3 regions of the Pseudoalteromonas sp. NZS11_1 genome follow, and region 1 is predicted to be linked to each of the others. Evidence: predicted binding sites of a transcription regulator. Region 1 holds the regulator's gene; each other region holds the start of a gene.
The links. Region 1 encodes sigma-54, which starts transcription at its own class of promoters, with help from an activator protein. Its sites were predicted from a motif close to GTTGGCACGNNNNTNGNNT; they were not measured.

Region 1 (3,176 bases):
GCGTTTAATAGTAGTGCTGCAGAACAAAACACGCAACCGACTGCAAATCAAATTTCAATAAGCGCCGATAAGCAAGAAGGTCAATTAAAAGCTAATGTCGGGATTTTTGAGAAAAACGTTGAGATTATTCACGGTAATCGCCGTATCACAGCCGACCGCTTAGAAGTACATAAACGCGATGAACTTGGCGATAATAAACAATTATTAATTGCTACAGGTAGCCCTGCGCACTTTGAAGAAAAGCAATCAGATGGCACGACTATGAGCGCCAGTGCTGACGAAGTACGTTATGATGTATCTAAGCGTTTTTTAACGCTTGTTGGTAATGCACAAGTATCGCAAGCGGGACAAAAAATAAATGCTAAAAGCATTACCTACGATATAGAGCAGCAGCTAATCAGTGCCGAAAAAGATGAAAACTCAACTGACCGCGTTCACACAATTTTAGTGCCAATCGAGACTAAAAAAAGTAAAAAAAGCGACAAAGGTCAACCATGAGTACATTAAAAGCAGAGCTATTAGCAAAGAGCTATAAAGGCCGTGAAGTTGTAAAAAACGTCGGCCTTGAAGTCAAAGCTGGCAGTATTGTTGGCTTACTTGGCCCTAACGGCGCAGGTAAAACCACCACGTTTTATATGATAGTAGGACTTGTACCTAGCGACAAAGGTAAAATATCGATAGACGATAACGATATTACTCTTTTACCTATGCATAGTCGTGCTAGATTAGGCATTGGCTACTTACCGCAAGAGTCTTCAATATTCAGAAAGCTGACTGTTTATCAAAACTTAATGGCCATTTTAGAAACGCGCAAAGAGTTAAATAAACAAGCTAGAGAAGACACTCTCGATAAATTATTAGATGAATTTAGCATACAACACATTCGTGATAGCCAAGGTATGGCATTGTCAGGTGGCGAACGTCGTCGTGTTGAAATAGCACGTGCGCTGGCAGCAGATCCTAAATTTATATTACTGGATGAACCATTTGCAGGTGTTGACCCGATTTCGGTATTAGACATAAAGAAAATAATAGAACATCTTAAAAATCGTGGGATTGGTGTATTAATTACCGATCATAACGTAAGAGAAACCCTTGATGTTTGTGAAAAAGCCTACATTGTTTCTCATGGGGAGCTGATTGCATCAGGTACTCCAGAACACGTATTAAATGATAAAACAGTACGCGATGTTTACTTAGGCGAGCAATTTAGGCTGTAACATTTACGCCATGTCTTTAAGCATCTGCTAGTATTAATTATAACAACATAAAAGGATTGTTAGAGATACATGAGGCAATCACTACAGCTGCGCATGGGCCAGCAACTTACAATGACTCCACAGCTGCAACAAGCTATTCGTTTGTTGCAACTCAGTACATTGGATCTCCAGCAAGAAATACAAGAAGCTCTCGACAGCAACCCGCTATTAGAGGTTGAAGAAGCAGACTATTCAGAAGACGCTGCAGGTAAAAACGAGCAAAAAGCAGATACAGATGACATAACTGTTAGCGCATCTGCCGATGATGTTCCAAGCGAATACGAACAAGATAGTGGTGAAGCACTTGCAAAAGACACGCTAAGTGACGACATGGCTATGGATGTTAGTTGGGATGAGTACATGAGTGCCGCCCCAGCAGCATCATCGGGTCCGATGCCTGAAGACGAATCAATATACCAAGGCGCCTCTACTGAAACGCTCCATGAGTATTTAATGTGGCAGTTACAACTAACGCCATTTAGCCCTACAGACGAAGCTATTGCTATTGCTATTGTAGAAGCCGTCGATGATTCAGGTATTTTAACACTAAGCTGCGAAGAGATTTTAGAAAGCTTTAATCAAGAAAACGAAGATGATAACGAAGTCGAACTTGATGAAATTGAAGCTGTATTAAAACGCATCCAACTGTTTGATCCTGTTGGTATTGCTGCACGTAGTTTACAAGAGTGTTTATGTATTCAGCTTAACCAGTTTGATAAAGAAACACCTTACATTAATGAAACAAAAATGATTTTAACCGAGCATATTGATTTATTAGCTGCTCGTGACTATCGTACATTAATGAAGAAAACCAAGCTCAAAGAAGAAGAGCTTAAAGAAGTAATGACATTAATACATACTCTTAGCCCTAAACCTGCAGATACTATTGTAAGAGAAGAATCTGAGTATGTTATTCCAGACGTGTCAGTTAAAAAAATTAAAGGCCGCTGGGTTGTTGAATTAAACCCAGATAGCATGCCTAAAATTCGTGTTAATAGCCAATACGCTGCAATGTCTCGCACTGTAAAATCCAGTGGTGACAGCCAGTTTATTCGCTCGCATTTACAAGAAGCTAAATGGTTTATTAAAAGCTTAGAAAGTAGAAACGACACGCTATTAAAAGTAACAAATTGTATTGTTAAACAACAACAAGGCTTTTTTGAACACGGTCCTGAAGCCATGAAACCAATGGTTTTAAATGATGTTGCTGAAATGGTAGAAATGCACGAATCAACAATTTCGCGCGTAACAACCCAAAAGTATATGCATACACCCCGTGGTATATTTGAGCTTAAATACTTTTTCTCAAGCCATGTAAGCACCGAAAACGGTGGTGAATGTTCATCTACAGCAATCCGTGCGCTTATCCGAAAATTAATCGCAGCAGAAAACTCAGCAAAACCATTGAGTGATAGCAAAATAGCGGATATATTGGCTGAGCAAGGAATTAAAGTAGCGAGACGTACAATCGCAAAATACCGCGAATCTCTGGCTATTCCACCGTCAAATCAACGTAAAAGTTTGATTTAAGACGCAAAAAAAGAGGGTAATGCTTATGCAACTAAACTTAACTGGTCGTCACGTAGAATTAACCGATTCACTAAGAGACTATATTAATACCAAATTTGCGAAGCTAGAAAGACACTCTGATCATATTAATAATGTTCATGTCATTCTCGATGTAGAAAGATTAAATCAAAAAGCAGAAGCCACCATACACGTAAGCGGTGCTGAGTTATTTGCCTCTACAGAACATCAAGATATGTATGCCGCCATTGACTCGTTGATCGACAAGCTCGATCGACAAGTAATTAAACACAAAGAGAAGCTTGCTCGACACTAATATGATGAAATTAAGCTCACTTATATGCCAGGACTGCAGCAAAGCTGCGGTCCTTTTTAATAGCAAAAAAAGAA
Region 2 (3,176 bases), 290 kb from region 1:
GCAGGCTGTTTGGTATTTAGGCAAGGCAGAGCCTATGTAGTGTGGTTATTCCCCATAAATAGGCGATAACGTAGCATAAATGCCAAACATGCGCTGCCCGAAGGGTTCTGCCTCGGGACAATTTACTCTTTGTTACTCGGTTTTTACTTAGCCCACTAGGTTACAAACCTCGCGCCGCGATTAAATGGCCCCTAGATTGAACAAATTTTAATCCTGAAAGGTCAACAGGCCCTAGAATAAAATAAGAAAAGGAATAGCTCTAAAATAAAAGTTTTTAAGTCATTACAGACATATTGTTATTTATGTTGTAAAGTTTGTGTTAATTGGCATTGAATTTGTATTAAATAATGCTCTCAAGGAAGGGGTGGAGTATGCAACGTTGTGTTTTACGAAATACTGACAAGCATGCGAAGAGCTAAGTTTTATAGCTCACAGCTTAAATAAAGTTAAACGCTTTCTTGTGAGAATGTTTAACTGAAATGTAGTGTAAAAACACTGCTTTCAGGACAACTAATACATGTTTATATATAAAAAAAATAACATTGGGCTTTTACTTAGCTTGCTAATGCTTTTATTTGGTACAGCATGCAGCGTCTCGCCTGAAATAAAAACCATTGATGAACAACCTCAAAGTAACTCGCCTGACTACGTATCAATTACAGCCCTTGAACTTGCACAGCTAAAAGATGCCGCAATGCAGTGGCAACAAGCTCGTGAAGGTATAGAGCGAATTTTAAGATTAGAAAAAGAAATAACTTACCTCGTAAATCATATCGATATTATAAACAGCAAAGCTATTGCGCAGTCTAATCAAGGGTATAGCAGCAAGTCTGTACGCTCACCACGAAACACACGTAATGTTAAGTCACGCCAACAAGTTAAACAAAATTACAGTAATAAAAAACAAACTGTAGAATTAAATAAACCTAAACATGTATTTGCTTTACAGGTAGCTTCGGTTGACTCAGAGCAAGGTGTGGCTAAAGCATGGCAAGAGCTAAATACTAAAGCAGCACCGTTGTTTAGAGACAAAATATTGACTAACGTAGAAGCCGCCAAAATAAACGACAAAATGTTTTACAGGCTAAAACTTGGCTCTTACCAAAACTTTAAAAATGCAAAAGCAGACTGTGACGTATTCAAGTTGTACAAACTCGATTGCATAGTAAGTAACTACACCGATAAGCCAGTAAAGCTGTAGTTAAAATAGAAACTTGCTTAAAATCTGTTTATCCATAAAATACACCCTTCATAATTAAATGCGTTTAGGGGGTATATTTCCCCATAAAACAACGTCATTTCAGGGAAGGAAAATGCTTTTAAAACGGAGCTTAGAATGCATGATGCTAATGGGTGTACTTGTTTTATCTGCATGTAACTCATCTCAACAAGTTAAAATGGCTCAAGCAACCCCGCAACCGATTCTTATTGAAAAGTCTGATTTGGAGCTGCTCAAAAGCTCTGCGGCACAATGGGAAAGCTCTCAACCAAAAGTAGAGCAGCTACTCAAGTTAGAAAATAAATTAACGCAGCTTGCTACTAACCTAAAACAACTAAATGAGTCTGATGTTCTAAATACTCGTGTAAATGATGTAGTTAATAACGAAAGTATATTAAAAACCGACTCGGCATTGTTTGCTTTGCAAATTGCCGCTTTTAAAAATAAAAATGCATTGCAAAAGAAGCTCAGCGAATTCCAAAAAAAAATACCACAAAATATCATCTTATCCACTGAGATAAATGTAGAAACCGTAAGTGTTAATAACACAACTTTTTATCGATTGAAGTTAGGTGCTTATAGCAATTAAGCGGATGCGAAAAATGATTGTTTAGCTCTTATAAAGCAACAAGTAGCATGTTTTGTTAGCTATTATGTTCAACAACCTTACAGAAGTACGATATAGGCATACAAATTGCTTCATCCTCAGTATGTTTTGAAGAGGATGGCAATTATGCGCCTTTTACTGCCTTTATTATTTTTAAATTTAGCTGCTTGTAACTTGGTGCCACCGCCAGAACCAAGTGTGCCTACAGATGCACCTAAAGCGGCCATGGCTCCTTTTACTGTTGATGACTATGTAGTTAATTTAACGTCGCAACTTAACCACCTAAATGGAGCATTAAATGCTAATGCACGTGTTGGCGTTAGTAGCTTCTTTTATGCAGATGCACTAGATACAAAATTAGTGACAGGGCAAGCCTCAGGCTTAAGTCAGCAGATCCAAGAAAGTCTGCTTACACAATTTACGCAACTAGGTTATCACACGGTTGAGTACAGACTTGGGAATAACCTCTATTTATCAGAAAACTCAGACAGTATTTTAAGTCGCGATTTAAGTAAATTACGTAATCGCCAAAATATTGACTTAGTTATCACAGGAACAGTGACTCGCCAGCAGCATGCATACATAGTTAATGCACGGCTTGTGAATATAGAAAATAAACAGGTGCTCTCTGCGGGAAGTACCGAGATCCCAATTAATGTGATGTGGGGTAATGAAAAAATACAGCAACGCGATGGCTACTTATACCGCAGCGAATACTAACCAGGAGCACAAAATGAGAAATCTATTAATTACCCTCTGTTTACCTTTGGGCTTTGGCTGTTCGCATATACTAAATGGTATGAATACAGGTACGGATGAGACCCAGGTTCAAAATAATAACCAAACAACGCAACTCGTTAATAATCAGCGTGATGTTGCAGATCCAGTATCCAATGACCGTTTATTTCAATCGGACTTTGCTCAAAAAAATAGTCATACTAAGCCGACTCCGCCAATGCGAAAGAACATAAACCATTATGTACGCGGGATAATGCAAGACATGGTTGAAAATCTGCAATATGTTAATGGAAAAACACCATTAGCTGTTTCAAGTTTTGTATTTTTAGATGATGATTTTAATGACAGTAGTTTACTGGGTAATCAAATATCAGAAAGTTTTATGCACGAGCTACATAATTTTGGCATACCCGTTATTGACTTTAAAACAACCGACTACATGCGTGTTACACCTGAAGGAGACTTTGTATTTAGTCGAGATTATTTAGAGCTTAACCAAGATCAAAACTTTAAATACGTACTCGCTGGCACATTAGTGAGTAGTCAAGGAGGAGTCCTTGTAAATGCACGTATTATTGGGCTGCAAAGCAAAGCCGTAGTAGGCACTGCGCA
Region 3 (3,176 bases), on a different contig from region 1:
AGCTATGCCAAAAAGTACACGTATAAGCGACCCTAAGGGAGGTTGCGTAATGTGGCTTGATTTAGGAGGCGAATACGATAGCCAAAAGTTATTTTTACTTGCACTTGAAGTGGGTATTAGCATAACCCCAGGGCTTATTTTTTCGGCCTCTAATAAATATAAAAGCTGTGTAAGGTTAAGTTATGGTGTGCAATGGAACGCGCAAATTGAGCAAGCAATAGTTACATTGGGTAAGCTTACTTTATTAGCTAAAAAGTAATACCAATCTGCTTATATATGGGGTCTATTTAACGTTAAGAAAATTACGCTAGAACTAGGCAAAAGTTTTTGTATCTAGTTGTTCTAAATAAAAATTTTTAACGAAGTTATAGTGCAATTTAATTCGTTAAACTGATCAAAGATTTATACAGGTTGGTATAAGTCAACGAAATACAAAAAAGCAGCATTTAAGTAGACTTAAATGCTGCCAAAGGGATGTTAAATAACGTTTGCTGTACTAATTTTGTTTAAAGCTAAATAACTGGTAACCTTCAAGCTCAGGCACTTGCATTACTAATTGCTCTTCTTGTTTTGCAATATCAGCAAAGTTTCCACATAAAGAGTTAGCACGTTCTTCAAGTGCGCTTGCATGTAGCTCTACTTTTTCTTCTATTTGTGCACCCATATTTTCCATACGTTGTTCAAAGGCATCCATATCACCGCCTGAACCAAGTAACTCAGAGCCTAAAACTACTAAAATACTGCCCATTGATTGCATCACTGCTGATTCAACCGCTGTTTCTATCTGCTGCTTAAATTGTTGTTCAAAGTTTTCGCCAAATTGATTAAAACTTTGTTGGCCCATCACAAATGTACCTTGTTGGTAAAATGTGTTTTCTACTTCGATTTTAATGTCATCCATAAGCTCTGACATATTATCAAGGCCGTCAATATTAAATGCATTGCCCACTTCTTCTAATGCTACTCCGGCAATTTTAACGCCTTCTAGCGCTATATTAGCTACTTCGGGTAATTGTGTGCGTAAACTATCAGAGTACTTGGTTAGCGCGTCGCGCTGCGAATTATTTAGTGCTACAAATTCGCCATTTACAGTTAAGTCACCATGGGTATTAAACTGCATGGTTTTATTGTTGACGGTAAAAATTTCCAATTCGTTTGGCTTAATGCGCACATCATTTTTAAATTCGACGTTACATTCATCATTACTAAATGAAATTGCAGAATCGTTATCGTTATGAGCCATAGCGGCTGGTGAACAAATTAATGCGCTAACTAATAGTAATTTTTTCATGTTTGTTCTCTACTTTTTGTTGATGACGATTAACTAATAACAAGTTTGGTGCCAGTTTTATTTTTCTATAAAAAACAATTGATTAAGTGTTTTTCTTTATTTTTTAGCAAGTCAAAACAATTAATAAATAGCTATTTTTTAGTCAAATTGGCTAACTAATAAAAATTAATAAATTTTATTTATCGATACGATAAAAAACTCTCACTTTCCTCAATTCAAATTTAGCGCTATTTATTCACATTACTGACATGAAGACTATTTACAGTAGTCGCGTGGCTTTATTTTGATGTTAATTTGCAGAGCACTTTGGCATTAAACATTTTTAATTTTACCGGCTATTGCGATAATAAAATCCTTGGTTGGTCTCAAACACTTTATGGAGTGGGTTGTGGGTAAGACATTTAGTTACGATGCGCTAGATGACGATTTTGTTGAAGACGAGTACGAAATGCTCGGACGTAATCAACACGATAAGAACAAGCAAAAGGTTAAAAAGAAGTTGGAAGACTACCTTGAGCAAAAACGCTTGCGTAAAAATCTAGGCGAAGACGATTTAAGCGATTACACCGATTAAATTTCACTAGTATAAATAAAATACCAATTAATATTGAGAGTTTAAATGTGCAGTTATGCGTATGTTTAAGTTTCAATAGTATTGGCAATAAAGAGGCCTTGCGCCTCTTTATTACTTTTCAAAGCGTACTTTTAGCCTGTGCTAATGCTTTTTGAATTGTAAGTTCTAGCTTTTCGGGTTTAGTAAAAGGTGCATAACGTTTAATTGGTGTACCATCTGCGGCAATTAAAAATTTAGTAAAATTCCACTTTATTTTACGTGTTAAAAAACCAGGTAAAGCCGATTTCAAGTGACGAAATACAGGATGTGCATGCTCACCGTTTACATCTACTTTGGCCGCCATTAAAAAGCTCACACCAAAATTAATTAAGCACCCTTGCTCTATTTGTGTTGCGTCGCCGGGTTCTTGCTGACCAAATTGATTGCACGGAAATCCCAGAATAACTAAACCTTGGCTGGCATACTTATTGTGCAAAGCTTGCAGTGACTCGTACTGGTAGGTAAATCCACATTTACTTGCGGTATTAACAATAAGCACAACCTTCCCTTCAAAATCATTAAAGTTGATAGGCTGACCCTGTAAGCTTGTTGCGCTTAATTGATGAAATTTGTGCATATTGGCGTCTTTTTTATTGTTGTTAGCCGCATTTTAACCTGAGTACAATATTTCATAAAGTATAAAGATCGCACTAATTTAAAATTAGAAATAGCCCCATACCGGCAAGCGTAGTGTAATAAATATTATGTGTTTTGTAGGCAACAATAATGGCGACTATTGCTGCGCTTAAATAAGGGTTTTGCCAGTTTAAGTTAATGCCATCTTCATTCAAAAACACGATAGGCACCCAAATTGCTGTAAGCACTGCAGGTGCGCTAAAGCTTAAAAATTGCTGCATTTTAGGGCCTACTTTAAACGGTAAAGCACGGTGTAAAAACAAATAACGCGTAAAAAATGTAATGCACGCCATGAGTAAAATAGTCGTCATCATGGCGTTACTTCCTTTTTAGTGGCTAGTCTTGCTGTGCTGTAACCTGCGGCCATTGCCAGCAGCGCTGAGCAAACAAGCCATAACTCAAATCCTGTGCTTTTTAAAAGCGTTGCGCTAATGCCTGCTACAACTACCGTAACGAGTGAGGCCAAATTTTTAATGCCCGGAATAACCAAAGCTATAAACGTGGCAGCAATGGCAAAGTCGAGCCCTAAATTAGTTAAATCGGGCAGCATTGTGCCTGCTACAATGCCAATTAACGTCCAAATATTCCATGCAATATAAAAGCTAAAACCAGCGCTCAATGCGTATATTAAACGTG

Region 2: the regulator sigma-54 is predicted to act here: its motif matches at 1,901-1,919, upstream of I6F44_RS02540 (FlgO family outer membrane protein).
Region 3: the regulator sigma-54 is predicted to act here: its motif matches at 1,329-1,347, upstream of I6F44_RS19085 (YggN family protein).

The regions. Positions count from the first base shown of each region.
Region 1 covers NZ_JADYXK010000001.1:281,883-285,058, reverse strand. Annotated here, with positions in the region: gene lptA (lipopolysaccharide transport periplasmic protein LptA) at 1-498, shown strand, start outside; gene lptB (LPS export ABC transporter ATP-binding protein) at 495-1,220, shown strand; gene I6F44_RS01175 (RNA polymerase factor sigma-54) at 1,290-2,789, shown strand; gene hpf (ribosome hibernation promoting factor) at 2,815-3,102, shown strand; gene ptsN (PTS IIA-like nitrogen regulatory protein PtsN) at 3,107-3,176, shown strand, end outside.
Region 2 covers NZ_JADYXK010000001.1:569,572-572,747, forward strand. Annotated here, with positions in the region: gene I6F44_RS02530 (SPOR domain-containing protein) at 518-1,201, shown strand; gene I6F44_RS02535 (SPOR domain-containing protein) at 1,314-1,808, shown strand; gene I6F44_RS02540 (FlgO family outer membrane protein) at 1,953-2,546, shown strand; gene I6F44_RS02545 (FlgO family outer membrane protein) at 2,560-3,176, shown strand, end outside.
Region 3 covers NZ_JADYXK010000045.1:2,379-5,554, forward strand. Annotated here, with positions in the region: gene I6F44_RS19080 (aminotransferase-like domain-containing protein) at 1-259, shown strand, start outside; gene I6F44_RS19085 (YggN family protein) at 497-1,291, opposite strand; gene I6F44_RS19090 (PA3496 family putative envelope integrity protein) at 1,680-1,865, shown strand; gene I6F44_RS19095 (glutathione peroxidase) at 1,984-2,481, opposite strand; gene I6F44_RS19100 (AzlD domain-containing protein) at 2,555-2,854, opposite strand; gene I6F44_RS19105 (AzlC family ABC transporter permease) at 2,851-3,176, opposite strand, start outside.